One region of the Pseudomonas sp. GW821-FHT04D07 genome, then DNA from elsewhere that is predicted to be linked to it. Evidence: predicted binding sites of a transcription regulator. Region 1 holds the regulator's gene; each other region holds the start of a gene.
What was found. Region 1 encodes FliA, which starts transcription of late flagellar genes. Its sites were predicted from a motif close to CTAAAGTTTNNNNNNNNNNNGCCGNTAA; they were not measured.
Positions count from the first base shown of each region.

Region 2: the regulator FliA is predicted to act here: its motif matches at 1,815-1,842, upstream of AC07T0_RS14770 (methyl-accepting chemotaxis protein).
Region 3: the regulator FliA is predicted to act here: its motif matches at 4,252-4,279, upstream of flgM (flagellar biosynthesis anti-sigma factor FlgM).
Region 4: the regulator FliA is predicted to act here: its motif matches at 5,251-5,278, upstream of AC07T0_RS13265 (methyl-accepting chemotaxis protein).

Region 1 covers NZ_JBWKTH010000001.1:644,950-652,625, reverse strand. The annotation lists gene AC07T0_RS03080 (chemotaxis protein CheA) at 1-1,728, opposite strand, end outside; gene AC07T0_RS03075 (protein phosphatase CheZ) at 1,743-2,531, opposite strand; gene AC07T0_RS03070 (chemotaxis response regulator CheY) at 2,554-2,925, opposite strand; gene fliA (RNA polymerase sigma factor FliA) at 3,098-3,838, opposite strand; gene fleN (flagellar synthesis regulator FleN) at 3,835-4,668, opposite strand; gene flhF (flagellar biosynthesis GTPase FlhF) at 4,790-6,118, opposite strand; gene flhA (flagellar biosynthesis protein FlhA) at 6,130-7,676, opposite strand, start outside.
Region 2 covers NZ_JBWKTH010000010.1:119,341-127,016, reverse strand. The annotation lists gene leuC (3-isopropylmalate dehydratase large subunit) at 1-472, opposite strand, end outside; gene AC07T0_RS14780 (hypothetical protein) at 673-1,173, opposite strand; partial or broken gene AC07T0_RS14775 (DUF4810 domain-containing protein) at 1,465-1,626, opposite strand; gene AC07T0_RS14770 (methyl-accepting chemotaxis protein) at 1,909-3,903, shown strand; gene AC07T0_RS14765 (SRPBCC family protein) at 4,041-4,505, shown strand; gene AC07T0_RS14760 (D-2-hydroxyacid dehydrogenase family protein) at 4,842-5,795, shown strand; gene AC07T0_RS14755 (hypothetical protein) at 5,910-6,719, shown strand; gene glgA (glycogen synthase GlgA) at 7,057-7,676, shown strand, end outside.
Region 3 covers NZ_JBWKTH010000041.1:11,428-19,103, reverse strand. The annotation lists gene flgD (flagellar hook assembly protein FlgD) at 1-406, opposite strand, end outside; gene flgC (flagellar basal body rod protein FlgC) at 422-865, opposite strand; gene flgB (flagellar basal body rod protein FlgB) at 869-1,276, opposite strand; gene cheR (protein-glutamate O-methyltransferase CheR) at 1,515-2,342, opposite strand; gene AC07T0_RS29520 (chemotaxis protein CheV) at 2,397-3,323, opposite strand; gene flgA (flagellar basal body P-ring formation chaperone FlgA) at 3,404-4,165, shown strand; gene flgM (flagellar biosynthesis anti-sigma factor FlgM) at 4,318-4,638, shown strand; gene AC07T0_RS29505 (flagella synthesis protein FlgN) at 4,687-5,154, shown strand; gene AC07T0_RS29500 (flagellar brake protein) at 5,250-5,993, shown strand; gene AC07T0_RS29495 (MFS transporter) at 6,060-7,400, opposite strand; gene AC07T0_RS29490 (glutamine synthetase family protein) at 7,473-7,676, opposite strand, start outside.
Region 4 covers NZ_JBWKTH010000008.1:189,440-197,115, reverse strand. The annotation lists gene AC07T0_RS13285 (MATE family efflux transporter) at 1-654, shown strand, start outside; gene tusA (sulfurtransferase TusA) at 742-993, opposite strand; gene rlmM (23S rRNA (cytidine(2498)-2'-O)-methyltransferase RlmM) at 1,020-2,087, opposite strand; gene acnA (aconitate hydratase AcnA) at 2,290-5,031, shown strand; gene AC07T0_RS13265 (methyl-accepting chemotaxis protein) at 5,308-6,873, shown strand; gene AC07T0_RS13260 (hypothetical protein) at 7,264-7,676, shown strand, end outside.

The DNA of each region.
Region 1 (7,676 bases):
CACGTCGGAAATCTCGGTCTTGGTCGAGAAACCCGGGGCAAAGATCAGGTTGAAGCAGTCGGTCTCGCTCAGGCGATCGGCCGCATCCTTGTCCATCAGGCCCTTCTTCACCGCGATGCTGCGCAGCACGTCGGCGTCCATGCCCTTGCCGTCATCGGAGATCGACAGCAGGATGTGGTCGCCTTCCTGCTCGGCGGAGAGGATCACCCGACCGCTGCGGGACTTGCCCATGGCCTCGCGGTCGGCCGGTTCTTCGATACCGTGGTCGACCGAGTTGCGCACCAAGTGGACCAGCGGGTCGGCCAGGGCCTCCACCAGGTTCTTGTCGAGGTCGGTCTCTTCGCCCACCAGTTCCAGGTTGATCTCTTTCTTCAACTGCCGGGCCAGGTCGCGAACCAGGCGCGGGAAGCGGCCGAAAACTTTCTTGATCGGCTGCATGCGGGTTTTCATCACCGCGGTCTGCAGGTCGGCGGTCACCACGTCGAGGTTGGACACGGCCTTGGACATGGCCTCATCGCCACTGTTCAAGCCCAGGCGCACCAGGCGGTTACGCACCAGCACCAGTTCGCCGACCATGTTCATGATCTCGTCCAGGCGCGCGGTATCGACCCGCACGGTGGTTTCCGCTTCGCTGGCGGCCGGCTTGTCACCAGCGGCGGCGGCAGGTGCCGGCGCGCGGGCCGGAGCCGGTGCCGGTGCCGGCGCGGCCTTGGCCGGGGCTGGCGTCGCCGCTGCCGGAGCAGGTGCCTTGGCGGCAGGCGCGGCAGCAGCGGCCGGTTTGGCCGCCACCGGCGTAGCCACCGCCGTGGTCGCGGCCACTTCGGTGAATTTGCCCTTGCCATGCAACTCGTCGAGCAGCGATTCGAATTCCTGGTCGGTGATCAGGTCACCGCTGGCGGCGCCTGTACTTTCAGCCGCCTGGGCCGAAGCCGCGGTGGTATCGAGCGCTTCGACCTTGAACGACCCCTTGCCATGCAACTGGTCCAGCAAAGCTTCGAATTCGTCGTCGGTAATATCGGTACTTTCCGGCGCACCGCTGGCGGCAGCTGGGGCTGCCGGCGAAGTCGGTGCCGCGACCGCATCCGGGGCGAACTGGCCCTTGCCGTGCAACTGGTCGAGCAGCGATTCGAACTCGGCATCAGTGATTTCATCGCCGCCAGCCTCGCCCGGCGCCGCACCCACGGCCATGGCTTTTGGTGCCTCGGCTGCGGCCTTGACGCTGTTCAGGGAGTCGAGCAGCAATTCGAATTCATTGTCGGTGATGTCACCAGACTCGCTTTCAGCGACCGCTTCAGGCACCACGGCCTCGGCCACCGGCGCGGCCACGACTTCGGCAGCCGCCGGTTCCGCCAGACGCGCCAAGGCCGCCAGCAGTTCCGGGGTTGCCGCAGTGATCGGGCCACGTTCGCGCACTTCGCTGAACATGCCGTTCACCGCATCCAGCGCTTCCAGGACCACGTCCATCAGCTCCGAGTCGACACGTCGCTCACCCTTGCGCAGGATGTCGAACACGTTCTCGGCGATGTGACAGCACTCCACCAGCTCGTTGAGCTGGAGGAAGCCGGCGCCCCCTTTTACAGTGTGAAAACCGCGAAAGATTGCATTGAGCAGGTCCGCATCATCAGGCCGGCTTTCCAGCTCGACCAGTTGTTCGGACAGTTGCTCCAGAATCTCGCCGGCCTCAACCAGAAAATCCTGAAGGATCTCTTCATCGGCGCCGAAGCTCATGTGTTTGGGTGCTCCTAGAATCCAAGACTGGAAAGCAAATCGTCGACATCGTCCTGACCGGACATAACGTCTTCACGTTTATCGGCATGAATCTGCGGACCTACACCCTTGGCCAACTCATTTTGCGGATCTTTTTCGGCAAGGATGGCATCGTGATCATGCTCGATACCGGCAAAACGGTCGACCTGGCTGGCCATCAGCACCAGTTTGAGCAGGTTGCTTTCCACTTCGGTGACCATTTGGGTCACGCGCTTGATCACCTGACCGGTAAGGTCCTGGTAATCCTGGGCCAGCAGAATATCGTTCAGCTCGCTCGACACCGCGCGGGTTTCCTGCTCGCTGCGGGACAGGAACGTCTCGACCCGCCGCGCCAACTCGCGAAACTCCTGGGCACCGACTTCGCGCCGCATGAAACGGCTCCAGTCAGCGCCCAAGGCCTTGGCCTCCACGTTCAGGCCAGTGACCCTCGGGGTCGCACTCTCCACCAGGTCCATGGTGCGGTTGGCCGCGGCTTCCGTCAGCCTGACCACATAGGACAGGCGCTCGGTGGCGTCGGTGATCTGCGAGACTTCCTCGGCCTGCGGCATATGCGGGTCGATCTGGAAGTTGACAATAGCGCTGTGCAATTCGCGGGTGAGCTTGCCGACTTCCAGGTACAGGCCACGGTCACGGGTCTGATTCAGCTCATGGATCATTTGCACCGCGTCGCCAAATCGACCTTTTTCAAGGCTGTCGACCAGTTCGCGGGCATGTTTTTTCAGGGTTAGTTCAAAATCACCCAGTGAAGATTCGTTGTGCTCCATAGCGCCCCCGTGGTGGACTTCATCAGCCGATGCGTTCGAAGATTTTCTCGATCTTCTCTTTCAACGCCTGGGCCGTGAATGGTTTGACCACATAGCCGTTTACACCGGCCTGGGCAGCTTCGATGATCTGCTCGCGCTTGGCTTCGGCCGTGACCATCAACACCGGCAGGTGCTTGAGCTTTTCATCGGCACGCACGTGGCGCAGCAGATCGATGCCGGTCATGCCGGGCATGTTCCAGTCAGTGACCAGAAAGTCGATGCTACCGCTGTTGAGGACGGGAATCGCGGTAGTACCGTCGTCCGCCTCAACCGTGTTGGTGAACCCGAGGTCACGCAACAGGTTCTTGATGATCCGCCGCATCGTTGAAAAATCGTCAACGATGAGGATTTTCATGTTCTTGTCCAATTCGACCTCCAAGCAGTCTTAAACGCGTTCAGCACCTGGACGCGCTGTTCAATCAATTCGGCACAGCACTCAACGACTGCATGGAAACCTCATCCGGCCGAGTCTCCCACAGGGCGTCAAACGCCATGTCGGTCTCGTTCGCAGTGTTCCCGCACTGCCTTCAACGCGCTCGCCACTCCCCCAAACGCCCCCGCAAGCGGGCCGCGCACTGGCTGTGTAACTGGCTGACTCGCGATTCGCTGACCCCCAGCACCTCACCAATTTCCTTGAGGTTCAGCTCTTCGTCGTAGTACAGCGCCAACACCAGTCGCTCACGCTCCGGCAAATTGGCAATCGCATCCGCCAGCGCCGCCTGGAAGCGTTCATCTTCCAGATCGCGCGACGGTTCGAGATGAGCACTCGCGCCGTCCTCGTGCAGCCCTTCATGTTCGCCGTCCTGCAACAGGTCGTCGAAACTGAACAGGCGACTGCCCAAGGTATCGTTCAAAATCCCGTAATAATCGTCGAGACTCAATTGGAGTTCGGCTGCAACCTCGTGATCTTTAGCGTCACGGCCGGTTTTTGCTTCAATTGCACGAATTGCGTCACTGACCATGCGTGTATTGCGGTGCACCGAACGCGGTGCCCAGTCACCCTTGCGCACTTCATCAAGCATCGCGCCGCGGATACGGATGCCGGCATAGGTCTCGAAACTGGCACCTTTGCTCGCGTCGTACTTGGTCGAGACCTCCAGCAGACCGATCATCCCGGCCTGGATCAGATCCTCGACCTGAACGCTGGCCGGCAGTCGCGCCAGCAGGTGATAGGCAATACGTTTGACCAAAGGTGCGTAACGCTCGATCAGTTCATACTGGCTGTCACGTGACGACTTGGAATACATGCGATAGCCACTGGCAGTCATAGAACCGGTCCCGCACTCGTTTGATGCACCAGACGCTCGACGAAAAACTCCAGGTGCCCCCGAGGATTGGCAGGGAGCGGCCAGGTGTCGACCTTCTGCGCGATTGCCTTGAACGCCAAGGCGCATTTCGAACGGGGAAATGCCTCATAGACCGCGCGCTGCTTTTGCACGGCCTTGCGGACACACTCGTCATAAGGAACGGCGCCGACGTATTGTAGGGCCACATCCAGGAAACGATCCGTGACCTTGGTCAACTTGGCGAACAGGTTGCGGCCTTCCTGCGGGCTCTGGGCCATGTTGGCCAGTACGCGGAAGCGGTTCATGCCGTAGTCGCGGTTGAGCAGTTTGATCAAGGCGTAGGCGTCGGTGATCGAGGTCGGCTCGTCGCAGACCACCAGCAACACTTCCTGGGCCGCGCGGACGAAGCTGACCACCGACTCGCCAATACCCGCGGCCGTGTCGATCACCAGCACATCGAGGTTGTCGCCGATATCGCTGAATGCCTGGATCAGGCCGGCATGCTGCGCCGGGCTCAGGTGCACCATGCTCTGGGTCCCCGAGGCCGCCGGCACGATGCGAATCCCGCCCGGACCTTGCAACAGTACGTCGCGCAGTTCGCAGCGGCCCTCGACCACGTCGGCCAGGGTGCGTTTGGGGGTCAGGCCGAGCAGGACGTCGACATTCGCCAGCCCCAGATCCGCATCCAGCAGCATGACGCGCCGGCCAAGCTCAGCCAGCGCCAGGGACAAATTCACTGACACGTTGGTCTTCCCGACGCCACCTTTGCCGCCGGTCACCGCGATCACCTGTACGGGATGCATGCTGCCCATGTTCTCTTCTTACCTTGTCTTGCTTAGACGGAAGGCCACATAAGTGGCTGCGCGTTCACTTGTCGGAACAATGCGTGGCAGACCATCGATGTAGGTAATTTGCAACGTCTGAATACTCATCTCAGCCCACCCGCTTCGACGGGCTGTGGTAGATATCAGCGAACATATCGGCCATGGCTTCCTCGCTGGGTTCTTCCTGCATTTGCACACTGACCGCCCTGGACACCAGTTGATGCCGGCGTGGCAGGTGCAGATCATCCGGAATACGCGGCCCGTCGGTCAGATAGGCCACGGGCAGTTCGTGACTGATAGCCAGGCTCAGCACTTCGCCGAGGCTCGCCGTTTCATCCAGTTTAGTCAGGATGCAACCGGCCAGCCCGCAGCGTTTATAGCTGTGGTAGGCGGCCGTCAGCACCTGTTTCTGGCTGGTGGTAGCCAGGACCAGATAATTCTTCGCCTTGATCCCGCGTCCGGCCAGGCTTTCCAGTTGCATGCGCAACGCCGGGTCGCTGGCCTGCAGGCCGGCGGTATCGATCAGCACCACGCGTTTGCGCAGCAGCGGATCGAGGGCCTGGGCCAGGGACTGGCCCGGGTCGACATGGGTCACCGAGACATTGAGGATCCGCCCCAGGGTCTTGAGCTGCTCCTGGGCGCCGATGCGGAAGCTGTCCATGCTCACCAGCGCGATGTTCTGCGCGCCGTACTTGAGCACGTAGCGCGCCGCCAGCTTGGCCAGCGTGGTGGTCTTGCCCATGCCGGCAGGACCGACCATGGCAATCACACCGCCCTCTTCCAGTGGCTCGATCTCGGGTGTGACAATCATCCGCGCCAGGTGCGCCAGCAGCATGCGCCAGGCCTGGCGTGGCTCGTCGATCCCGGTAACCAGTTCCAGCAGGTCGCGCGACAGCGGCCCGGACAGGCCGATGCGCTGCAGACGGCGCCAGAGGTTGGCCTGCTGCGGCTGACGGCCTTGCAACTGGTTCCAGGCCAGGGAGCCCAGCTGGACTTCCAGCAGCTCACGCAGGCCGTTGAGTTCCGAACGCATCGAGTCGAACACCCGCTGGTCCACCGCCGGGGCGTGCACCACAGGCGCTGGCGCCGGGCGCCGCGGCTCGTCGAAAGTCGGTTCGATCAGCGGCTCGGCGGCGGTCAGCGGCAGGCCGGCGAACAGTTGGCGATTGGTTGCGTTGTCGGTATCGCCGTCACTGCGCAAGCTCAGTTCGGCCTGGGCGGTGACGATACGCGACTGGGTCTTGCGCAGCTCGTCTTCGAGCTCCATGTTCGGCACCCGCGGCGACAGCGCCGAGAGCTTGTAGTCCAGGGCAGCCGTCAGCTCGACACCGCCCGCAATCCGGCGGTTGCCGATAATGGCCGCGTCCGAGCCCAGCTCATCACGCACGAGCTTCATGGCCTGACGCATATCGGCGGCGAAAAAACGCTTAACTTGCATAACCCACTACCTCAGCCGTTGGGCCCTACTGTCGCAACGATGGTCACTTGCTTGTTGTCCGGAATTTCCTGGTAGGCCAAGACATGCAAACTTGGCACCGCCAGTCGTCCAAACCGCGAAAGCATCGCGCGAACCGGTCCAGCTACCAGCAGGATCACCGGCTGCCCTTGCATTTCCTGGCGCTGGGCGGCGTCGATCAGCGAACGCTGGAGTTTCTCGGCCATGCTCGGTTCCAGAAGAACGCCTTCTTCCGAGCCTTGTCCGGCCTTCTGCAGACTATTGAGCAATATCTGTTCCAACCTGGGCTCCAAGGTGATCACAGGCAGCTCGGACTCAAGCCCCACAATGCTTTGGACGATTGCACGGGACAATCCGACGCGAACCGCGGCAACCATAGCGGCAGTATCTTGACTCTTGGAGGCATTGTTGGCGATCGCTTCGGCAATGCTGCGGATGTCGCGGACCGGCACGTGTTCGGCGAGCAAGGCCTGCAGCACCTTGAGCAGATGCGACAGGGAAATGATCCCCGGCACCAGCTCTTCGGCCAGCTTCGGCGAGCCCTTGGCCAGCAATTGCATGAGTTGCTGGACTTCCTCGTGGCCGATCAGCTCGCTGGAGTGCTTGTAGAGGATCTGGTTGAGGTGCGTCGCCACCACGGTGCTGGCGTCGACCACGGTGTACCCCAGGGACTGCGCCTGGGAACGCTGACTGACCTCGATCCAGACCGCCTCCAGACCAAAGGCCGGGTCCTTGGCGGTAATCCCGTTGAGCGGGCCGTAGACCTGGCCCGGATTGATCGCCAGCTCGCGATCCGGGTAAATCTCGGCCTCAGCCAGGGTCACCCCCATCAGGGTCAGGCGGTAGGCACTGGGTGCCAGGTCAAGGTTGTCACGAATATGCACAGTGGGCATCAGAAAGCCCAGGTCCTGGGAGAGCTTCTTGCGCACCCCCTTGATCCGCGCCAGCAATTGCCCGCCCTGGTTGCGGTCCACCAGTGGAATCAGGCGATAACCGACTTCCAGGCCGATCATGTCGATGGGACTGACGTCGTCCCAGCCCAGCTCCTTGGTTTCCATGGTCCGTGCCGGCGATGGCAGCAGGTCCTGCTGGCGCTGGACTTCGGCCAGGGCCTGGACCTTGGCGACATTCTGTTTTTTCCAGAGCATATAAGCCATGCCGCCGGCCACGGCCGCCAGGCTGATAAAGGAAAAGTGCGGCATGCCCGGCACCAGGCCCATCACCGCCATCAGGCCGGCGGCGACAGCGAGGGCCTTGGGCGAGGCGAACATCTGCCGGCTGATCTGCTTGCCCATGTCTTCCGAACCGGAAGCCCGGGTCACCATGATCGCCGCGGCTGTGGATAACAACAGTGATGGCAATTGCGCCACCAAACCGTCACCAATGGTCAGCAAGGCGTAGACCTTGCCGGCGTCGGCAAAGCTCATATGGTGCTGGAAGATCCCGACCGCCATGCCGCCGATCAGGTTGATGAACAGAATCAGCAGGCCGGCGACGGCGTCACCGCGGACGAATTTGCTGGCACCGTCCATCGAGCCGT
Region 2 (7,676 bases), on a different contig from region 1:
CCAGCAGATGCTCGATCTCCGAGGTCCCGATACCGAAGCCAAACGCGCCGAGGGCGCCATAGGTGGTGGTGTGGCTATCACCGGCGGCGACTACCATGCCCGGCAGGATAAAGCCCTGCTCCGGGGCGATCACATGCTCGATGCCCTGGCGCTTGTCGAGCACATCGAACAGTTCGATAGCGAAGTCGGCACAGTTTTCGGCCAGGTATGACACCTGCCGCGCACCGCCGGCGTCCGGCATGGCCGCAATGCGCTTGGGCGCGGTGGGGTTCACGTGGTCGACCACGGCCAGCGCGGTTTCGGCGCGCCAGACTCCGCGCTGGGCTTCACGCAGGCCGCTGAAGGCTTGCGGGCTGGTGTATTCGTTGATGACCTGACGGTCGATATACAGCAGGACATGGCCCTGATCATCGAGGCGACACACCGTATGGGAGTCGATGTGCTTGTCGTAGAGGGTTCTTGTTTGAGTCATGGTGGCGCTCGCAGGAATGAAAGTACGCGAGGCTGTCGGATCACGGCGGCAGGCCGACAGACGTCACGGTCATCATAGGCGGCGAGCACGGACCATCAATGGCGGGAGGGTGATGGCTGGGAACATGGATCGTGTTTGATCGGCGCTTGCCTGGCGCAAGCACCTGGCCGATGCAGACGGTCATCAGTGCGACAAGGGTTTCAGACCTTGGTATCGATCGACATGCTCGCGCCGGAACTGGCGAACTGCTGCAGGTTCAGCAACACGTTAATCGCCTTCTTGTATTCCGGGATCATATGATTGGAGAACTGGTCGCTGGAGCTGCCGCTTTGCAGCGTGCTGATCTGGCTGGCGAAATAGTCCAGCGCGTTGAATTTTTCGCCTGGCTTGTTTTTCGTCCCGGCGGTAGCCAGCAGGCCGGCGGTGGTCGTGCTGATCAGGCCATGTTCCTTGAGGATATTGCTGTACTTGGTCAACTGATCCGGGGTGACCGATTTCGGGTCGAAGCCCTGGAACTGCGACTGCAGCTTGTCCTTCTGCATCTGCGTGGTGTCGAGGGCGGTCGGATCCCTCGGGATGTTGTTGAGCACCTGCTTGTTCTTGATTTCCTGCAGGTTGGCGTTCTTCGTATCGGCAGCCTTGCGCTCAAACACGCGAGTACTGAGCGCGGTGGCCCAGGCGACGACTGAACCACTGCTCATACCCGACCTCCGGCCATACGGTCGAGGGAGATGTCACCGTGCTGCTGAGGTCCTTTCAAGGCGAGCATAAGCAGTGTCCTGTCAAAGGTGGAAATAAGAAATGATTCCAGTCATGTAACATGAATGTACAAATATACAATCTTTGTTACAAGACACCCATCGAAAAGATGTACTGCAATTGTGGGTTGGGGCGAAGCCAATACGACGAATAATCCACGCTCTTGGGGACTGCGCAGCCACCCAGCAGACTCACCAGCAACAGAGCGTCCAGAGCACTCAGAAAACGTGGATTCATTGCTTAATCCCCTTCTTGGCATTGCCCAATAGAAAGTCCATGTAAGCCGTCGATTCAGGGAACAAGGCTTTCTCGGTGTGGAACTGCTGCACCATCTGATCGTCCTTGCCAAGGCTGCCGTAGAGCATGCCCAGATGGACGTGATAGCCCGGTAGCGCGGCAATATTGGTGATTGGCACGCCATGCCCGCCTGACTCAGCGTGGAGCCTCCGCTGACGGCAATCCCGCCCGCCTGGGCCAGCAACGACTGCCAGAACATCGCGTTCGCCAGAATGAACGCCAGCCCGCGCTTGGGTAATCCGCAAAAGTGTTCACGGCTCCCTGGCACTTTCTTGCACGATCGTACCTAAAGCTCGCTTACCCCAAGCCGATAACCGAACGAAGCCCTGACGAGATCAGGCCGACCGAATAATAAAAACCGCTTTGCTAGGACAGCTCCCATGCCCATGTTCCGTACGATCCAAGCCCGCTACACGCTGTTTCTGGTCCTGTTCGTTCTGCTGCTGTTCGTCCTGACCGTGGTCGGGATCAGCCAGTTGGTCGCCCCCACGTTGCGCCAGACCGAAGAACAGGTCGTACTCAACCGCGTGGCCGAAGTGGCCGAGCAGATCAAGGGCGAGTTGAACAAGGTCCAGGCCCAGCAACGCAGCATTACCCAGACCATTCCCCTGCTCGACAGCGACACCATCGACAAGGTCCTGCCCGGCCTGGTGGACCAGTACGGCGAGTTGAAGGTCTTCGGTGGCGGTATCTGGCCCCTGCCCGGTCAGCGCACGCCAGGACGGAACAAGCACAGCACCTTCTGGCATCGCGATGCCAACGGCCAGTTGAAGGTCAATACTTTCTGGAACAGTGCCGAAGCACCCAACTATTACGAGCAACCCTGGTACAAGGGCGGCATGGCCACCCCACGCGGCCAGTGCGCCTGGGCGGCGGCCTACAAGGATGACGCCAGCCAGGAACCGCGGACCAACTGCGCCATGGCCATCCAGCGCGACGGTGCGCCGTACGGCGTCTCGACCATCGACGTGACCCTGGGTTTCTTCAACGACCTGGTGGCGAGCAAGGAAAAAGACATCGGCGGTGAAATGCTGATTGTCGAAGCCGACGGCAAGATCATCAGCAACAGCAGCCATATCAACAGCCCGGTGGTGCTCAAGAACATCAACGACCTGGCCGGCAACTCGGCCTTCGCCGCACAGGTCAAGACCGCTCTGCAAAACCGTGACGCCGCGTCCCATCGCGTGGAATTCAACAATGACGGCGTGGCCAGCACCTTCTTCATGCGCCCCATCGAAGGCACCCCCTGGTACCTCGCCACGGCCCTGCCGACCCAACTGCTCGCCGCCCAGCGCGATGACGTGCTCAATACCCTGGCCCTGCTGCAGATCCCGATGATTGTGCTGCTGGTGCTGTTGCAGGTGTATGCCATCAGCCAGCTGGTCAACCGCATGCGCGCGCTGAAGACCAATATCGACGCATTGTCCACCGGCGATGCCGACCTGACCCGGCGCATCACCATCCGCGCCGAAGACGAGCTGGGGGCCATCGGCCACTCGGTGAACCGCTTTATCGTCTACCTGCAGAACATGATCGGCGAAGTCACCCAGGCCACCGGCGACATGGCCTCAAGCCTGGACAAGCTGCAACAGACCTCGGCCCATACCAACCAGATCCTCACCCGCCACGCCTCGGAAACCGAACAGACGGTCACCGCCATCACCGAGATGAGTGCCACCGCCGACACCGTGGCGCAGAACGCCGCCGAAACCGCCGCCTTCACCCAGCGCGCCAACGAACATGCCGACCGTTCGCGGGTGGTGGTGGGCGAGGCGTCCAATAGCGTGATCGCCCTGATCGACGAAGTCTCCAGCGCCACCCATAAGGTCGAGAGCATGCAGCAGGATGCCCAGCGCATCACCGAGATTCTCGGGGTGATCGGCGCCATTGCCGGGCAAACCAACCTGCTGGCCCTGAACGCCGCCATTGAAGCCGCCCGCGCCGGCGAGCAGGGGCGTGGCTTCGCGGTGGTCGCCGACGAGGTCCGCGCCCTCGCCGCCCGGACCCAGGCCAGCACCTCGGAAATCAACGAGATGCTCACGCGCCTGACCCAGGGGGTCAGTTCGTCGGTCGCCGCCATGGAGAATACCCAGGCCAGCTGTCAGTCCGCGGCCGACGCCACCGCGCGGGTCAACGCCGGGCTCGATGAAATGGCCGGCTCCGTCAGCCATATCAACAGCCTCAGCACCCAGATCGCCACGGCTGCCGAACAGCAGAGTTCGGTCACCGAAGAGATCAACCGCAGCATGGTGCAGATCCGCCATATGGTCGATGAACTGGTCCAGAGCGGCCATGCCACCGATGCCAACACCCGCAGCCTGCTGGACGCCAACAACCGCGTCAGCGCCTTGATGGGCCGTTTCAAGGTCAAGTAACACGCTGCCGCTCGTGCCCCGGAGTCGGGGCACGACCGCCGGTCTTGTGTTGGTCTTGTAAAGTACGAAATATTTTGTATCACCTATGCTCATTACTGTTTCCGCCTTTTAACAAGGATTGCAGTCGGAGCAGAGCCATGGAACCCCCCTCTTTCCAGCCTTATGCCAAAACGCTCAGCAACAAAGTCTATATAGAAGCCGATATCGAGACGGTCTACGCCTACGTGACCCAGCCGGATCGCTGGCACGAATGGCACCCCACCTCCGTCAGCGCCGAGACCGGCATCCGTGGTCCCTTGCCCAAGGATCAGCGCTTCACCGAAGTCATCGACCTGCTGGGTTTACGGATCGAGATGAACTATCGGGTGGTCATCGCCGATGCCCCGGGCGAGTTCAAGATGGCCTTTACCTCCGCCGTGGTCGATGGCTGCATCCACTACAGTTTGTTGCGTGACGGCCGTGGCACGCTGTTTGTCCGCACCCTGCAATACATCACCGAACTGCACCTGAACGGTTTGCACGCACGCATGGTCGAGGTCTCGACGCGGGCGATGGACAACCTCAAGCACCTGTTGGAAACCCCACAGCGCTCCACGGCCTGACACCTCACAGCCCTCCGCCAATTTTGTGGGAGCTGGCTTGCCAGCGATGAGGCCATCAAGTCCTGCATTGAACTCACCGACGCCATCGCCGGCAAGCCGGGCTCCTACAGGTTCAGTGGCGCTCTCTAGAGATGCGTTAATCCAGGGTTAATCGCCGCTCACCAGCATCGCTCCGATTCTTCTGAAAATTCTGTATGTCGAATGCCCGCGCGCCCACGTCGCGATCGCCTGGAACTCGGCGCTAATCTACGACATGATCTTCACTCAGCCGGTCTATTACCCGTTCAAGGACCTGCTCGACCGGCGGGTCAGCAAACAATAACGAGGAAAGAGTGAATGCCCCTACAGATCGCGGTAATCGATGACTGGCAAGGCGTGGCCGCCGAGGCGGTGGACTGGAGTGCCTTGAGCACCGTGGGCCAGGTCAGTTTTCTCCACGACTACCCGGCCGATACCGCAACCATGGCCGAGCGCCTGGGTGGTTTCGAGGTGATCTGCGTGATGCGCGAGCGCAGCCCGTTCAATGAGGCCCTGCTGCGCCAACTGCCGCGCCTGAAGCTGCTGGTGACCGGCGGTATGCGTAACGCCGCCCTCGATATCAAGGCCGCCAGCGCCCTGGGCATCCAGGTCTGCGGCACCGACAGCTACAAGCAGGCCGCGCCGGAGCTGACCTGGGCGCTGATCATGGCCGCCAACCGCAATCTGCTCAAGGAGGCCAACTCCCTGCGCGCCGGACACTGGCAGCAAGGCCTGGGCGGCGACCTGTATGGCAAGACCCTGGGCATCCTCGGCCTGGGCAGCATCGGCCAGCGTATTGCCGGCTACGCCAAGGCGTTCGGCATGCGGGTCATCGCCTGGAGCGAGAACCTCACCGCCGAACGCGCCGCCGAATCCGCCGTGGAATACGTCAGCAAGGCGGAACTGTTCAAGCAGGCCGACCTGCTCACCGTGCACCTGGTGCTCAGCGAGCGTTCCCGTGGCCTGGTGGACACCGAGGCCCTGGCCTGGATGAAACCCTCGGCCTACCTGATCAACACCGCACGTGGGCCGATCGTCGACGAACAGGCGCTGATCGCGGCACTGGAGCAAGGCCGACTGGCCGGTGCCGCGCTGGACGTCTTCGAACAGGAGCCGTTGCCAGCCGAGCATCCCTTCCGCAAGCTGGACAATGTCCTGGCAACCCCCCATGTCGGCTACGTCAGCCAGAACAACTACCGGCTGTTCTACAGCCAGATGATCGAAGATATCCAGGCCTGGTCGGCCGGGCAGCCGATCCGGCTCCTGAGCTAAGCACGCGGCTGCCTGGCTGGTGCAATAGATAAGTACCTCCACCTCGGCCTCGCGCCTTCGTTTACTCGCTCCTGAAGTGCCGTCACCTTCGACGGCACGCCCAGGAGAACGAGCATGACCCGACCCACCTTCGAACTCGGCGGCTGGAGCCAGACCCTCACTCGCGAACCCATGCCGCATTTCACCCAGATGATGTACGGTATGGTGACCCATCTCGACGGACTGACCACCGGCACTGTCAGCACACCCGGCTGGAGCCCCGCTACCTCGGCAGCTCCACGTCCAGACGGTTACACTGGCAAAGTGCTCTGGAGCTACGGCGGCGGCCTCTGCTCACCGAAGGCCAAGCCGGCCGACCAGAACGAGATCGACGCCATCGTCAACGCGACCCTCGACAATAACTGGGACGGCGTCGACTTCGACGACGAGTGCCAGATGAACATCCCGAATGTCATCACGGCCATGCAGATCCTCAAGCAGCGGAACAAACAGACCCGTTTTGGCTTTATCTCGGGCTACACCTACAACACCCCCACCAGCAGCACCGGCATGGCCCTCAACGACAAGATCCGGCAAGTGGTCGAGTCCGGGCATTGCGAGCAGATCGTGCACTATTGCTACGCCAGCCGGATGTGGACCGATGCCGAAATCGAGCGCTACGTGGGCCAATCCCTGGAGCGTACCCTGGCCCATGGTGCACGGCCTGGGCAGTTGATCCTGGCGCTGACCAGCCGTGGCCTGAGCGATCACAATCTGCAGTTATTTCTCGACCAGGTGATCGAGCAACAAATCGGCGGGCTCTATATCTGGGCATACCATCAACTGCTGCCCAGCCACCAACGCACTATTTTCGAGCGCTTGGGCTTCGAACCTGCGCCAGTGATGTGCGGCCGTTCCGGGGCATTCGCCCAGGATCGCCTGTGACATAGATCAACTGCGCCGTATTTTCCCAATATTCGTCTAAACAACGCCGCTCACAGTGGCAACATCTCTCCTACACTGATTTTCGGGCCTGCTGACCGACCAGTCATTTTCGCGCAAAAAAGTCGAAACTTCTGATGCGGCGGCCGGTCAGGTTAGAGGTAGGGCGTCTGTTCCGGATGTAATGCGGACAGGGGCTCCCCACTCTTTCTTGCCTCCGTGCGATGGGCATCCTTCGCCCAGCCGCGCGAAACCAGTGTGTCCGACCAAAGGAAGCGGTTTGGGCACGCTGTATGAAAGAGAAAAAGAACCAGATCAAATAAAATGGGAGAGTCACATGATCAGCAGCGCTGCGTTGGAAACTCAGGAAGAGCATTTTAATCAGGCCAGCGAAGCGGTCCCCGTGTCAGCCCCCTTGGCGGGAGGAAAATCTGTGTTGACGGCAGCCGCTGTCAATTCCAACAAGAAAAAGGTGCTGTTCGTCACCTCCGAATTCGCCGATCTGGTCAAGACCGGCGGCCTGGGCGACGTGTCCGCCGCCCTGCCCCGGGCCATGCACCACCTGCACGATGTACGGGTGCTGATTCCCGGTTATCCGCAGGTGATGAACAGCGACAACCCGATCCATATCATCGGCGAGCTGGGTGGCCACGCCGCGCTGCCACCGTGCAAGATCGGCCGCATGGACCTGCCCGACGGCCTGGTGATCTACGTGCTGATCTGCCCCGAGCTCTATGAGCGCGATGGCACCCCCTACGGCGCCAACAACGGGCGCGACTGGCCGGACAACCATATCCGCTTCGCCCGCCTGGGCCTGGCGGCAGCCGATATCGCCGCCAACCTGGCGCAGATCCACTGGACCCCGGACCTGGTCCACGCCCACGACTGGCCGGCCGGCCTGGCCCCGGCCTATATGCACTGGCGCGGCCAGCGCACCGCGACCCTGTTCACCATTCATAA
Region 3 (7,676 bases), on a different contig from region 1:
CCACTGCCGTACCGCTGAAGGTCTTGCTGGTATCGACCACGGCCTGGGAGGTCGGCACGATGACCGAACGCCCAACCATCGACGAGGCCTGCAGCGCCTGGGACGACGTGAAGGAGCTGGCGATATTGTTCACGCTGGTGTTGAGCGTCTGGATACCTTCCAGGCTGCTGAACTGGGCCAACTGCGCGACGAAGGCACTGTTGTCCTGGGGGTTGAGCGGGTCCTGGTTCTTCAGCTGAGTCACCAGCAATTGCAGGAACGCGTCCTTGCCCAGGGTCTGGCCGCCGGCGGCGCTGCTGATGGCATTGCCCAGCGCATCAGTACTGCCGGTGCTCGCCTTCTGGGAGTTGGCAATGATCGTATCAAGTGTCGAATTACCACTCGACGAAGTGCTGGAAACCGTCATAGGAATCGTCCCTTATCACTGACCGAGGGTCAGGACCTTCTGCATCATGGTTTTGGCGGTAGTCATAATGTCCGCATTGGTCTGGAACGAACGGCTGGCGGAAATCATGTCGGCCATTTCCTGAACCACGTTGACGTTCGGGTAATAGACATAGCCGTTGGCGTCAGCCGCCGGATGGTTCGGCTCATAACGGGCCTCCAGGTTGCTGGGGTCCTCGACCACGCCCATGACCTGGACGCCGGCACCCGCCCCGTCCTGGTTCTGGAACAGCGAGTTGTCAGTCTGACCCTGGCCGTTCTGGAACATGGTGGCGAACACCGGGTGCCGGGCGCGATAGGTCTGGTCCATGCTCGACGAGACGGTGTCGGCGTTGGCGATGTTACTGGCGACGGTGTTCAGGCGAGTGGTCTGGGCACTCATGCCGGTACCGGCAATGTTGAAAACGCTGGCTAGGGACATGACTTATTCTCCACGCAGGGCTGAAACCAGCCCTTTGAATCGTGCGTTCAGCAAGGTGAAGCTGGCCTGGAAATCGACCGAGTTCTTCGCATAGTTCGATTGTTCGATCTGCGCATCCACGGTGTTCTGGTCGAGCGACGGCTGCATCGGCGTGCGGTACTGCAGCGTGGCATCGCCGTTGCTCAGACCTTCGGCTTCGATATGGCGTGTGTTGGTGGTGTTCAGCGCGAAACTGCCGTTCTTGGCCTTGTCGCTCTGCTCAGCGAGCACCGAGGAGAAGTCCATGTCCCGAGCCTTGTAGTTCGGGGTATCGGCGTTGGCGATGTTGTTCGCCAGAACTTCGGCGCGCTGGGCGCGGAAGCCCAAGGCTTGCTCATGGATACCCAGCGCTTTATCGAAGTTGATGCTCATGTCGGGAAACCTTTAGCGGGTTGACCTGGTTTTGTGAAACAGGCTTTTCATTGCAAGTGACAAAGCAAGGCCCATGCCAGTTTTTCAATGCTGGTAAATCAAGGGCTTGCGGGCAGGTGGCGGGCGGCAATGCCAGAAAAGCGGCAAGGCATTTCCGCCGAGTGCCGGTAAAGCGGCAAAAGCGTCGCAAAAAAAACGGGAACCCGTCGGGGTTCCCGTTTCGTGCAGGACTTGGCGCCTACTTGGCCTGGTAGATGATTCCCGGGCTGCATTGCACCATCTGGTAATGATCCGGCAGCCCATTCAAGGCTTCCGAGGCGCCGAGGTACAGGTAGCCTCCCGGTTTCAAGGTACCGTGGATACGCAGCAGAATGTCTTTCTTCACCTCGGCGGAGAAGTAGATCAACACGTTGCGGCAAAACACGATGTCGAACTTGCCCAGGCTCGCATAGCTGTCCAACAGGTTGAACGAGCGAAATTCCACCCGGCTGCGAATCGGCGCCTTGATCGCCCAGCGTCCCGGCCCCTTGGGGTCGAAGAAGCGTTGCAGACGCTCGGGCGACAGGCCGCGGCCGATGGCCAGGCTGTCGTACTCGCCGCTCTTGCAGTTGGTGAGCATCAGCCCGGACAGGTCGGTGGCGACAATCTGCGTGCCCCCCTTCAACTGCCCCATGTTGGTCCGCTCGAACTCGTCGATCGACATCGAGATCGAATAGGGTTCCTGCCCCGACGAACAGGCCGCCGACCAGATCCGCAGACGCTGGCCGGGGCTGGCCTTGATCATTTCCGGCAACACCTTGTTCTTCAGGACCTCGAAGGGGTAGGTGTCGCGAAACCACAAGGTCTCATTGGTGGTCATGGCATCCACCACCTGCTCGCGCAAACCGCTGCGGGGCTGGGTCTGGATCCGCTGGACCAATTCGCCAAGGGATTTGAGCCCCTGCTGTTCCATCAATTTATTGAGACGGCTGGAAACCAGATACTGCTTGTTTTCACCGAGCAGAATGCCACAGGCCTTTTCCAGGAAGACCCGGAACTGTTCAAAATCCAAATTACCCGTAGACAAATGATGCCGCCTCTACAATCGTTCGTACCGTCAGGAACGGAGGTCCCTGATCGCTTATTCTGCTGCCTTGATCCGACCGACTACCCGTGCTGCCAGGTCATCGGGTCGGAACTTGGCCAGGAAATCATCGGCACCGACCTTCTTGACCATTGCCTGATTAAAGACCCCTGACAAGGAAGTATGCAGGATGATATGAAGTTTTTGCATGCGTGGGTCGTTGCGGATCTCGGCCGTCAGAGTGTAGCCATCCATTTCAGGCATTTCGATGTCGGAAATCATCATCAGAAATTCCTCTTCCGGCTTCTTGCCCTCCTCGACCAGCTTACGCAGGTAGTCCAGCGCCTGCCGGCCGTCGTTCAACGCCACCACTTCCACGCCCACGGTCTGCAAGCAACGCGTGACCTGCTTGCGCGCCACCGACGAGTCATCCACCGTCAGCACCCGCATGGAAATCGCCTTGGCCTGGGTCTCGACATCGACCACCCCATGAGAGATGGACTCGGAGGTCGGCGAAACTTCGGCAAGGATTTTCTCGACGTCGATGATTTCCACCAACTGGTTGTCGATCCGGGTCACGGCGGTCAGGTAGTGATCGCGTCCGGTGCCCTTGGGCGGCGGATGGATCTCCTCCCAGTTCATGTTGACAATGCGCTCCACCGACTTCACCAGGAAACCCTGGGTCTTGGTGTTGTACTCGGTAATGATCACAAACGGATTACTTTGATCCTTGAGAGCGCCCGACCCGGTGGCCATCGCCAGATCCAGGATGGGAATGGTTGCCCCGCGGATATTCGCCACGCCACAGACCACCGGGCTGGATTTGGGCATCAGGGTCAGCTTGGGGCACTGCAGCACCTCCCGCACCTTGAACACGTTGATCCCGTACAACTGCTGACCGTCCAGACGAAACAACAACAGTTCAAGGCGATTCTGCCCGACCAGTTGCGTACGCTGGTTCACCGAATCCATCACACCCGCCATGCCAGCCACCTCTCACACAAGCTTCATGATCCGACGCTTATTCAGCACTAAACGGCACGAGCCTTGCTTTTTATACTGTTATGAAAGCACAAACGACATTTTTTCGACGCCTGACATCACAGTACCGCAGATTGCTCTGGGTCTTGGCGGTTTTATGCAGTCTGAACCCCGGCGGCCCTGCCTTTGCCGACTCAGCGACCCTGCCTGATCAGCTTATCGGCGTGACCCAAGGCTTTCTTGAGTTCACCGTAGAAGACTATCTGGCGACCAGTCAAACCGAAGGACGCTACGAAATCCAGGTCAACCAGCTCGATCCGCGCCTACGCCTGGCCGCTTGCGACAAGGAATTGACAGCCAGCCTGGAAAGCCCTGCCATCCCCATTGGTCGGGTCACGGTCAAGATCCGCTGCGAAGGTAACTCGCCCTGGACCGTGTTCGTACCGGCCCAGGTCAAGCTGTTCCGCAATGTGGTGGTCAGCACGCGCCCGCTGAAACGCGCCGGAATCATCGAGCCCGGCGATGTCGCCCTGCGCGAACGCGACATCAGCCTGATCAACCAGGGCTTCCTGACGACCACGGAGGAGGCCATCGGGCAGAAACTTGTCCGACCAATGGTCATGGATCAGGTCGTCACCCTGGTTCATCTGGAACAGGCCGAAGTGGTCCGCAAGGGCGACCAGGTGGTCATCAGTGCGACAAGCGGCGGCCTGGTGGTCAAGATGCCGGGCGAAGCCCTGTCCAACGGCGGCCTGAACGAACAGATCCGCATCAAGAACCTGAACTCCCAACGGGTGATCAAGGCACGGGTAACCGCGCCGGGACAGGTGGAAGTCGCGCTGTAGAGAACTGGCGTTAAGCGGCAGCTTTTCCTAAACTGTGTCCCAGGCAGGGACACCGCCGACACACGCAGACTCATGCTCATATGAGCCTAAAGTTTTCCCGGGTATGGCCGAAAACAAGGCAAGCGTCCAAATACCCAGAGGTTTTTTCCATCATGGTCATCGATTTCAGTCGTTTGAATAACGCCCCGTCACTGACAGGCAGTACGCGCACCAGCGCCAGCAAGGAAGCCGACGGCTCCGGCAAATCCGCAGCCGTGAGCACTCCGGCCGCCTCGGTCAGCCAAAGCGGGGAATCGGTACACCTCAGCAATGAGGCTCAGCAGTTGCAACAAGTCACTGACAAGCTGCGCGACCAACCTGTTGTCAACAGTGCCCGTGTGGCCGAGTTGAAACAGGCGGTTGCCGATGGCAGCTACAAAGTCGACAGCAACCGCGTAGCCAGCAAACTGCTCAACTTCGAAGCCCAGCGCTAGGCTTCGGCCTGCGTCAGGCTTTTGGACGCTTAAAAACCAAGGCCAGCCATGCACGACAACACTCTGCTGCAACTGATCACCGACGATTTTGCCCCCGCTCAAGACCTGCTTGAGTTGCTGCGCGCCGAATCCCTGGCGCTCCATGGCCGCAACATGTTCGAGCTGGAGGAGATTCTGGCCCGCAAGCAAGCGTTGATCGTTCTGCTGGAACAACACGGCCGCAAGCGCAGCCAGCTACTGGCTGACCTCAATTTGCCCAGTAACCGTACCGGACTGGAACAACTCGCCGCGCAGTCCAGCATTGGCGAACAGTTGCTGAGTCAGAGCGATGTACTGACCCAATTGCTGGCCGATTGCCAAACCGCCAACGAGCTCAACGGCCGTAATATCCAGGTTCAGCAAGCGACAACCGCAAACCAGTTGAAGATCCTGACCGGCGGCGAAACCCCCGCCCTCTATGACGCGCGCGGCTCAACGGCGATGTCCATGAAACCGCGTCCGCTCAGTCAGGCTTGAACCGGGCCTTGCGCGTGCTCTATCAAGGCGCGCAACATGCTGGCAAAATGCTAGCCTTTGCGTGCAGTCGTATTTTGTCTGGAGATTGATGAACCGTGTCCAATGCCTCAAGCGCGGAAGATGCTCCGCAGCCACCCAAGGTGCTTAGCACGCCTCTGGAAATTTCCGCCAACCTACGGATGCTGCAGGAAAGTCACGACCCGCTGATCATCACTTTTCATGAGCGCAGCCAGCGCTTCCAGAGTTTTGTGATCGATGTTGACCGTGAAACCGGCACCCTGGCCCTGGACGAAATGATGCCGCGCGACGGCGAACGTTTCCTGTCCGCCGGTGAGCCCTTTCGCGTCGAAGGCTTCCATGAAGGTGTGCGAATCGCCTGGGAACAGCCGCAACCCATGACCATCGACGAGACCAACGGTTGCTACCGTGGCTCGATGCCCAATGAAGTGGTCTATCACCAACGTCGCAATGCCTTCCGCGCCGCCTTGAAGTTGGCCGCGCTGGTCAATGTCGAACTGGGCGGCGAGAAGCTCAAGGCGCCGTTGACTGGCAAGCTGCTGGACATTTCCGCCACCGGCTGCAAACTGCGCTTCGAAGGCGATATCTCCGAGCGCCTGCAACTGGGCCAGGTCTACGAACGTTTCATTGCCGCCCTGCCCTTCGGGCCCATGACCGCCCCCGTGGAGCTGCGCCACCTGCACTTCGAAGAAAGGATCAACACCACCTTCGCCGGCGTGCGCTTCCACAACATGAGCGGCCTGGTCCAACGCCAGGTCGAGCGTTTCGTCTATCAGCTGCAGCGTGAAGCGCGGCGCTTCGATAAAGACGACGATTTCTGATCCAGCAATCGCCATAAAAAAACGGGCCATCCTCATCAGGTGGCCCGTTTTTTTATGCCCAACGTTTCAGTTGCTCGACTTGTACGCCGGCTCCGGGTCCGACTCGTCCACCTCGGACGCCACCTCGGCCTCGGGTGGCGTGGCCACGACACTGTCGCACATCTGGTCCAGCACGATCTGCTCATCGACCCGCGGGTCAAGCGCCGCGCCCAGCGGCGACATGGCTTCCGGCATGACCACGTGCATCAAGGGCGCATCCTCGACCTGATGCAGGTTGGTCACCGCCGCAGGTCGGATCCGCCACACCAGCATCAAGGCGAAGAAGCTGAAAAACGCGTAGAGCATCTGGCTGCCGAACAGCTTCATCAGCACACCGGCCACCAGGGGCCCGATGCTTGCGCCGATGCCATAGGTCATCAGCAGCATGGCCGTCAGCGAGACCCGCCGATCGCCCTCGATATGGTCGTTGGAAAAGGCCACCGCCAGCGGATACAGGCAGAACTGCAGCAAGGACACCACGAAGCCTGCGGCGAACAACACCTCCAGCGGCGCATGGGACATGATCGCCAGCGGCAATGAGGCCAAGGCCAGCAGAAAGGCGATGCTGCGAATCAACAGTGCCCGGTCATAGCGATCCGACACCCAGCCCAGCGGCCACTGCACCAAAAAGCCGGCAAAAATGCAGCAGCCCATGAACATCCCCACCTGCTCGGTGGACAGCCCCTGCTGGGACGCATACAAAGGTGCCAGACCGTAGAAAGAGCCGACGATGATCCCGGCACCGAGAACGGTTGTCAGCGATTGCGGCACCCGCTTCATAAAGAAGCGCGGCTCCAGCGGCGCCGGATGCAACGGCGCCGGGTGAATCCGCCGGGTCATGGCCACGGGCACCAGGCACAGGGCAAAACACATCGCCACCGCCATCAGCAGTTCCAGGCCCAGGGCCGGGTGCAGGACCAGGATCATCTGCCCGAGGATCAACCCCAGGTAGGAGGCGATCATGTAGCCGCTGAAGACCACGCCGCGCTGCTTGGCTTCCGCCTGCTCGTTGAGCCAGCTCTCGATGACCATGTACTGGCACATCATCCCCAGGCCCACGATCATCCGCAGAAACAACCAGGCCGGCAGCCAGTCGATCAAGCCATGACCGAGCACCGCCGCACCGACAATACCGGCGCAGGTGGCATAGGCGCGGATATGGCCGACCCGGGCAATCAGCCGGTGGCCGATCTTGCCGCCCAGCACCAGGCCGAAGTAGTTGGCGGCCATCAAGGCGCCCACCCACAGGCTGTCGACATGCCCGGCGGCCAGGCGCAGGGCGAGGTAAGTACTCAAAAGGCCGGAGCCGATCAACATCATCAGCGAGGCGAAATACAGCGCTCGAAAGGGTTTCCAGATTTGGCGCATCGGCGTTCCGAGCGGCTCCTTGAATAGGGTATCGGGCTATCCGACAAGATAGCCCGAACGGGACGACTACAGCTATGCCTGGGAGGCCAGAACACGACGCTCCCAGGGGGTAATTTCATCCAGGAAACTGGTCAGCTCCAGGCTCTTCGAGGCGATGTAACCTTCGATGAACACGCTGCCGAACAGCTCCCTGGCCAACGGACTACGTTTCAGACGTTCGAGCGCGGCATGCAAGGTACATGGCAACGACAAAGAATCCGGAACTTCGAATTCGCC
Region 4 (7,676 bases), on a different contig from region 1:
GACATCGGCCTGCCCATCGGCATCGCGGTGTTCGCCGAGGCCAGTATCTTCTCGGTGATCGCCCTGCTGATCGGCAGCCTCGGCGCCACGGTGGTGGCCGGGCACCAGATCGCCCTGAACATCAGTTCGCTGGTATTCATGATCCCCTATTCCCTGAGCATGGCCATCACCGTACGGGTCGGCCAGGCCCTGGGCCGCGAGCAACCCCGTGAAGCGCGCTTCACCGCTGGGGTTGGAGTGGCCACGGCGCTGGCCTATGGCTGTATGTCGGCGAGCCTGATGCTGCTGTTCCGTGAGCACCTGGCGACCGTCTACACCCATGATCCGCGGGTGATCCAGGTGGCGACCATGCTGATCGTGTATTCGGCGCTGTTCCAGATATCGGACGTGATCCAGGTCACGGCAGCCGGGGCGTTACGCGGCTACCAGGACACCCGGGTGACCATGCTCCTGACGCTGTTCGCCTATTGGGGTATCGGTTTGCCGGTGGGCTACGCCCTCGGCCTGACCGACTGGCTGGGCGCGCCCAGTGGTCCGAGCGGGCTGTGGCAGGGTTTGATCGTGGGGTTATCGTGCGCAGCAGTGATGCTCTCGATCCGCCTGGTGCGCAGTGCGCGCAGGCGGATCCGGATGCATTCGGCGCGGTCTCTGTAATTGGATGGGCTTGCCCGCGAAGGGGCCCTCAAGGCCGCCAAGAGCTTCGCGGGCAAGCTCCGCTCCCACAACAAGCGCTTCGCGTTCCTAATCGAGCTTCTTGCGAATCCAGTACAGGTAGGTACCGGCCTCTTCGCGCTGTTCCACCAATTCGTGATCAAGGAACACGCAGAACTTGGGAATATCGCGACGGGTCGACGGGTCGGTGGCGATTACCTTGAGCAGGCCACCCGGCGGCAGATCGCGAATGTGCTGGTGCAACATCATCACCGGCTCCGGGCAATTGAGCCCGGTGGCGTCGAGGGTGCCGTCAACGGCGGGGTCGTGGGGTTGGGTCATGCTTCACTCCTGAAACCAGGCCGGCATTATCTAGCTTTTTTCACATCCAGTCGACGCAGGTGGCAGGTCACTTCCTCACGGTCGTGGTACAGCTGCTTGCATCCGATGGCCACCCTGATCCCACGAGCCTTGAAGCCCTCTTCGATACGCTCGAGCAAACGCCGGACTTCGGCGTAGCGCTGCTTCATCGGCAATTTGAGGTTGACCACCGCCTCGCGGCAATGCCCCTCGCCGATCCAGGTTTCCAGCAAGGCGGCGTTACGCGCCGGTTTCTCGACGATATCGCAGACCATCCAGTCCACCGGCTGTTTCGGCTTGAAGGTGAAACCGTCGGCCATCAGGTGCTGGACCAGGCCGGTATCCATCAGGCTTTCGGCCATGGGGCCGTTGTCGATGGCGGTCACCAGCATGCCCCGGTTGACCAGTTGCCAGGTCCAACCACCGGGCGCGGCACCGAGGTCGACGCCGGTCATGTCGCCGTGCAGGCGTTCGTCCCACTGGTCGCGGGGGATAAAGTGGTGCCAGGCCTCTTCCAGCTTGAGGGTCGAGCGGCTCGGCGCGCTCCGGGGGAACTTGAGCCGGGGAATGCCCATCGGCCACATCGCCGAATTGTCCGCCTCGGCCAGGCCGAGGAAAACTTCCCGACCACTCTTGAAGGTCAGTAGCAGTCGCGGCTTGTGCGCGTCCTCCTGCAGCTTGCCGGCCTGGGTCAGGGCCTTGCGCAGCGGACCTTCGAACTTCTTGCAGAAGTTCGACAGTTCCTTGCCGTCGTTGGTATCGACCACTTCCAGCCAGAGGCTGCCAACGGTCGGCCACGCCGCCAGCTCAGCGAGGATCACGCTGATGCGATCGGTTTCCGGCAGGTCGATAAAACGTCCGCGTGCCCATTGCCGGGGAAAAATCAGTTCGGCGAAACGCAAGCCGGCCATCAACCGGCGCGCGCCGTCGTCATCGCTGCAGACGAATTCGGCGCAGGCGCTGTTGGTCTTGGCCTTGGCATAGCCCGGGACGTCCAGGCGCGCGGCGTGCTCGGAAATCTCCGAGCAGACTTCGCCTTCGAAGCCGGGCCGGCAATGCATAAAGAGGGTGTTCATTGGATAACTCCTGGGTCGCCGCTGTGGCGAGGGGGCTTGTCGAAATGCCCCCTCCCCACAAACCGGCGCATCATAGCCGAGTTCGGAACCTTGGACCTGCCCATAGAGTCCAGTAATTAGCCAGTTTTCCCAATCGGAGCTAGGTTTAAGGCTCTGTTCGTTCCACCCGGCCCGTGCCGTGCGGGCCTCAAGGAGTCATTTCATGTCTTCCCTCGATAGCCTGAAAACCCTTAAAACCCTGAAGGTAGGCGCCAAGACCTATCACTACTTCAGTCTCCCGGAGGCCGCCAAGTCCCTCGGCAACCTGGACAAGTTGCCGATGTCGCTCAAGGTCCTGCTGGAAAACCTGCTGCGCTGGGAAGACGGCAAGACCGTCACCGGCGCCGACCTCAAGGCCATCGCCGCCTGGCTCAAGACCCGCAGCTCCGACCGGGAAATCCAGTACCGCCCGGCCCGGGTGCTGATGCAGGACTTTACCGGGGTGCCGGCGGTGGTCGACCTGGCCGCCATGCGCGCCGCCGTGGCCAAGGCCGGCGGCGATCCGCAGCGGATCAACCCGCTCTCCCCCGTCGACCTGGTGATCGACCATTCGGTGATGGTCGACAAATTCGCCACTGCGGCGGCTTTCGGCCAGAACGTCGATATCGAAATGCAGCGCAACGGCGAACGCTACGCCTTCCTGCGCTGGGGCCAGAGCGCCTTCGACAATTTCAGCGTGGTGCCGCCGGGTACCGGGATCTGCCACCAGGTCAACCTCGAGTACCTCGGCCGTACCGTCTGGACCAAGGATGAGGACGGCCACACCTACGCCTTCCCCGATACCCTGGTCGGCACCGACTCCCACACCACCATGATCAATGGCCTCGGCGTGCTCGGCTGGGGTGTCGGTGGCATCGAGGCGGAAGCGGCGATGCTCGGCCAGCCAGTGTCGATGCTGATTCCCGAGGTGATCGGCTTCAAGCTCACCGGCAAGCTCAAGGAAGGCATCACCGCCACCGATCTGGTGCTGACCGTGACCCAGATGCTGCGCAAGAAAGGCGTGGTCGGCAAATTTGTCGAGTTCTACGGCGACGGCCTGGCCGAACTGCCCCTGGCGGACCGCGCGACCATCGCCAACATGGCTCCGGAATACGGCGCCACCTGTGGTTTTTTCCCGGTGGACGAGGTGACGCTGGATTACCTGCGCCTGTCCGGCCGGCCGAGCGCAACCGTGCAACTGGTGGAAGCCTACAGCAAGGTCCAGGGCCTGTGGCGGCTGCCGGGCCATGAACCGGCCTTCAGCGACAGCCTGGCCCTGGACATGGCCAGTGTCGCCGCCAGCCTGGCCGGGCCCAAGCGCCCGCAGGACCGGGTATCGCTGCCGGACGTCGCGCAAGCCTTCAGCGACTTCATGGCGCTGCAATTCAAACCGGCGCACAAGGACGAAAGCCGGCTGGAAAGCGAAGGCGGCGGCGGTGTCGCGGTGGGCAATGCGGATATGGTCGGAGAGGCCGACTATAACTACGAGGGCCAGACCTACCGGCTGAAGAATGGCGCCGTGGTCATCGCCGCTATCACCTCCTGCACCAACACCTCCAACCCCAGCGTGATGATGGCCGCCGGCCTGGTGGCGAAAAAAGCCGTGGAAAAAGGCCTCAAACGCAAACCCTGGGTCAAGAGTTCCCTGGCCCCCGGCTCCAAGGTGGTGACCGACTACTACAAGGCCGCCGGCCTGACCCGCTACCTCGACGAACTGGGCTTCGCCCTGGTGGGCTATGGCTGCACCACCTGCATCGGCAACTCCGGGCCGTTGCCCGAGCCGATTGAAAAAGCCATTACCCAGTCCGACCTCACTGTCGCCTCGGTGCTGTCCGGCAACCGCAACTTCGAGGGCCGGGTGCATCCGCTGGTGAAGACCAACTGGCTGGCCTCGCCGCCGCTGGTGGTGGCCTACGCCCTGGCCGGCAGCGTGCGCATCGATATCAGCCGCGAGCCGCTGGGTGAAGACCAGGACGGCAAGCCGGTGTACCTGCGGGATATCTGGCCCAGTCAGAAGGAAATCGCCGACGCGGTGGCCCAGGTCGATACCGCCATGTTCCACAAGGAGTATGCCGAAGTCTTCGCTGGCGACGCGCAGTGGCAGGCGATTGCAGTGCCACAGGCCGCCACCTATGTCTGGCAGAAGGATTCGACCTATATCCAGCATCCACCGTTCTTCGACGATATTGCCGGGCCTCTGCCGGTCATCGAAGATATCCAGGGCGCACGGGTACTGGCCCTGCTCGGCGACTCGGTGACCACCGACCACATCTCCCCCGCCGGCAATATCAAGGCCGACAGCCCGGCCGGCCGTTATCTGCGCGAACAAGGCGTGGAGCCGCGGGACTTCAACTCCTACGGCTCACGTCGCGGCAATCACCAAGTGATGATGCGCGGCACCTTCGCCAATATCCGCATCCGCAATGAAATGCTCGGCGGCGAGGAAGGTGGCAATACTCTCCATGTACCGTCCGGCGAGAAGCTGCCGATCTATGACGCGGCCATGCGCTATCAGCGCGAAGGGACACCACTGGTGGTGATTGCCGGCCAGGAGTACGGCACCGGCTCGAGCCGTGACTGGGCCGCCAAGGGCACCAACCTGCTGGGGGTCAAGGCGGTGATCGCCGAGAGTTTCGAGCGTATCCACCGTTCCAACCTGGTGGGCATGGGCGTGCTGCCGTTGCAGTTCAAGCTCGACCAGAACCGCAAGAGCCTGCAGCTCACCGGCAAGGAAACCTTGAATATCAGCGGGCTGAGCGGCGCCGACCTGCAACCGCGAATGAACCTGACGCTGACCCTGACCCGTGAGGACGGCAGCCAGGAGAAAATCGAGGTGCTGTGCCGGATCGATACCTTGAACGAAGTGGAATACTTCAAGGCCGGGGGGATTCTGCATTATGTCTTGCGGCAGTTGATCGCGTCCTGATCGGCGCACCGCAAGTCGTCTGATAAAGCACCGGCCCCGGCCGGTGCTTTTATGTGGGGGGGACAAGCGTGGTACTCAGGTGCCAATTAAACTCAACGAAATAAGGCGCTACTTTTCGTACACTGCTAGGCTCCAGCCACTGTTGCTGCAAGCCATTCACCTTGAGGTCAAGTCCGCGAACAGTAAGATGCGAGCCGCCCCTCAGTGTTGAAAACCATATTCAATATTTCCCCAACCCTGCCGATATATCGTCAAAGCCTTGCGGATAGAGAAACCATGCGTAATAACCAACCCATAACCCAACGCGAACGCACCTTCCCCGCTCAGCAACGGTTGATTTCCACTACCGACGCCAAAGGCGTGATCACCTACTGCAACGACGCTTTTGTCGAGATCAGTGGCTTTTCCCGCGAAGAACTGATCCGCGCACCGCACAACCTGGTGCGGCACCCGGACGTTCCGGCGGCGGTGTTTGCGCATATGTGGAACACTCTGAAACAAGGCCTGCCATGGATGGGCATTGTCAAGAACCGCTGCAAGACCGGTGACCATTACTGGGTCAACGCCTATGTGACGCCGATTTTCGACGGCAACCAGGTGATCGGCTACGAGTCGGTGCGGGTCAAACCCAGCGCCGAGCAGATCCGCCGCGCCGAGGCGCTGTACCAGCGCATCAACCAGGGCAAGTCGGCCGTGCCGCAGCGCGACAAGTGGCTGCCGGTGCTGCAGGACTGGCTGCCGTTCATCCTGGTCAGCCAGGTCAGCTTCCTGATCGGTGTCTGGCTCAACTCCTACTGGGGCTTCGCCCTCGCCGCGGCGGTCTCGGTACCGCTCGGCCTGTTGGGCCTGGGCTGGCAGCAGCGCGGCCTCAAGCGCCTGTTGCTCCTGGCCGAACAGACCACCTCCGACCCGCTGATCGCGCAAATGTACACCGACAGCCGTGGTGCCCAGGCCCGCCTGGAAATGTCCATCCTCAGCCAGGAAGCACGCCTGAAAACCTGCCTGACGCGCTTGCAGGACACCGCCGAGCACCTGACCAACCAGGCGAAGAAGTCCGACGAACTGGCGCAGAAAAGCTCCACCGGTCTGGATCGTCAGCGCCAGGAAACCGAGCAAGTGGCCACCGCCGTCAATCAGATGGCCGCCACCACCCAGGAAGTCGCCAGCCACGTCCAGCGCACGGCCGATGCCACCCAGGAAGCCAATCGCCTGACCAGTCGCGGCCGCGATATCGCCGGCGAAACCCGCGAGGCCATCGAACGCCTGTCGGTGGTGGTCGGCGAGACCGGCAGCACGGTCACGCAACTGGCCAAGGACAGCGACGAGATCGGCGGCGTGGTCGATGTGATCAAGGGCATTGCCGACCAGACCAACCTGCTGGCCTTGAACGCGGCCATTGAAGCGGCCCGCGCCGGGGAAATGGGTCGTGGTTTCGCGGTGGTCGCCGATGAAGTGCGTCAACTGGCGCAACGCACCAGCGAATCCACCGGCCAGATCCACGCCCTGATCGCCAAGCTGCAACAGACCGCCGGCAACGCCGTGCAAACCATGGACGCCGGCCACCGCCAGGCCCAGGAAGGCGTGGCTCGGGTCATGGAAGCCGACGCGGCGCTGGTGGGGATCAGCGAAGCAGTGGCCAATATCACCGACATGACCACCCAGATCGCCGCCGCCACCGAAGAGCAAAGCTCGGTGGCCGAAGAGATCAGCCGCAATATCAGCACCATCGCGCAACTGGCCGACCAGACCTCGGAACAGGCGCACGACTCGGCGCACTTGAGCGAAGAGTTGACCCGCACCGCCAACACGCAGTATTCATTGGTGGAGCGCTTTAACCGCTGAGTGTCAAAGAGCCCTGAAAAACCCGATGATTAATAGTCATCGGGTTTTTTATTATCCAAAGAAAAGTTAATCAACTCTTTTTTTAAAGTAAGAAACTTCCTAAAGCCTATAAACCTCTCACTGACACAATACACCACCATCAAACCCAACCCTGCAAAACTCTTGACAAGCTCCGGCAGTTACTATTCGTTAAAGCTCTGGCATGACATCGCATAGATAGTTACTACCCACTTGAGACTTTCATGCCTTATTTGCCAGACCCACACGTACCGACGCAAACACTCACAATAATCGGTAAAGCGTCCGACCGTGAAACTACCTGACAACACTCAATTAGATAGCAGGACTATCCTTATGATGGATCTAGTGAACACCCTACAGTCTCGCGTCATGAAAGAGGACCTTATCGCCCCCCGTGTCGAGCAAGCTGCCCCGGAGGACGGGCTGCTGCCTGTCGGCGAGCTTGCCAGGCCCGTCTCGGTCTCCCTGCCGCTCTGGCCGAATGCCAGGCCCGATGACCGCTATCAACTCACCTGGAACAACGCATTGATTGGCGACCCCATTCAACTGACCTCCCCTCTCCAATCCGGTTATATCCTGTATACGCACATCCCCGTCGCCACGCTGGCCGTAGAAGGCCTCTATCAGCTCGGTTACCGGGTCACGACAAGTTCAGGCGAAATATCCTACTTGTCTCAAACCACCCCCCTTATCATTGACCGCAGCCCACCCGGCGGCACTCTTCTCGCCGCCCTTATCCTCCCGACAATCGCCCTCGACGGCCTGAGCAACAATGAACTCGT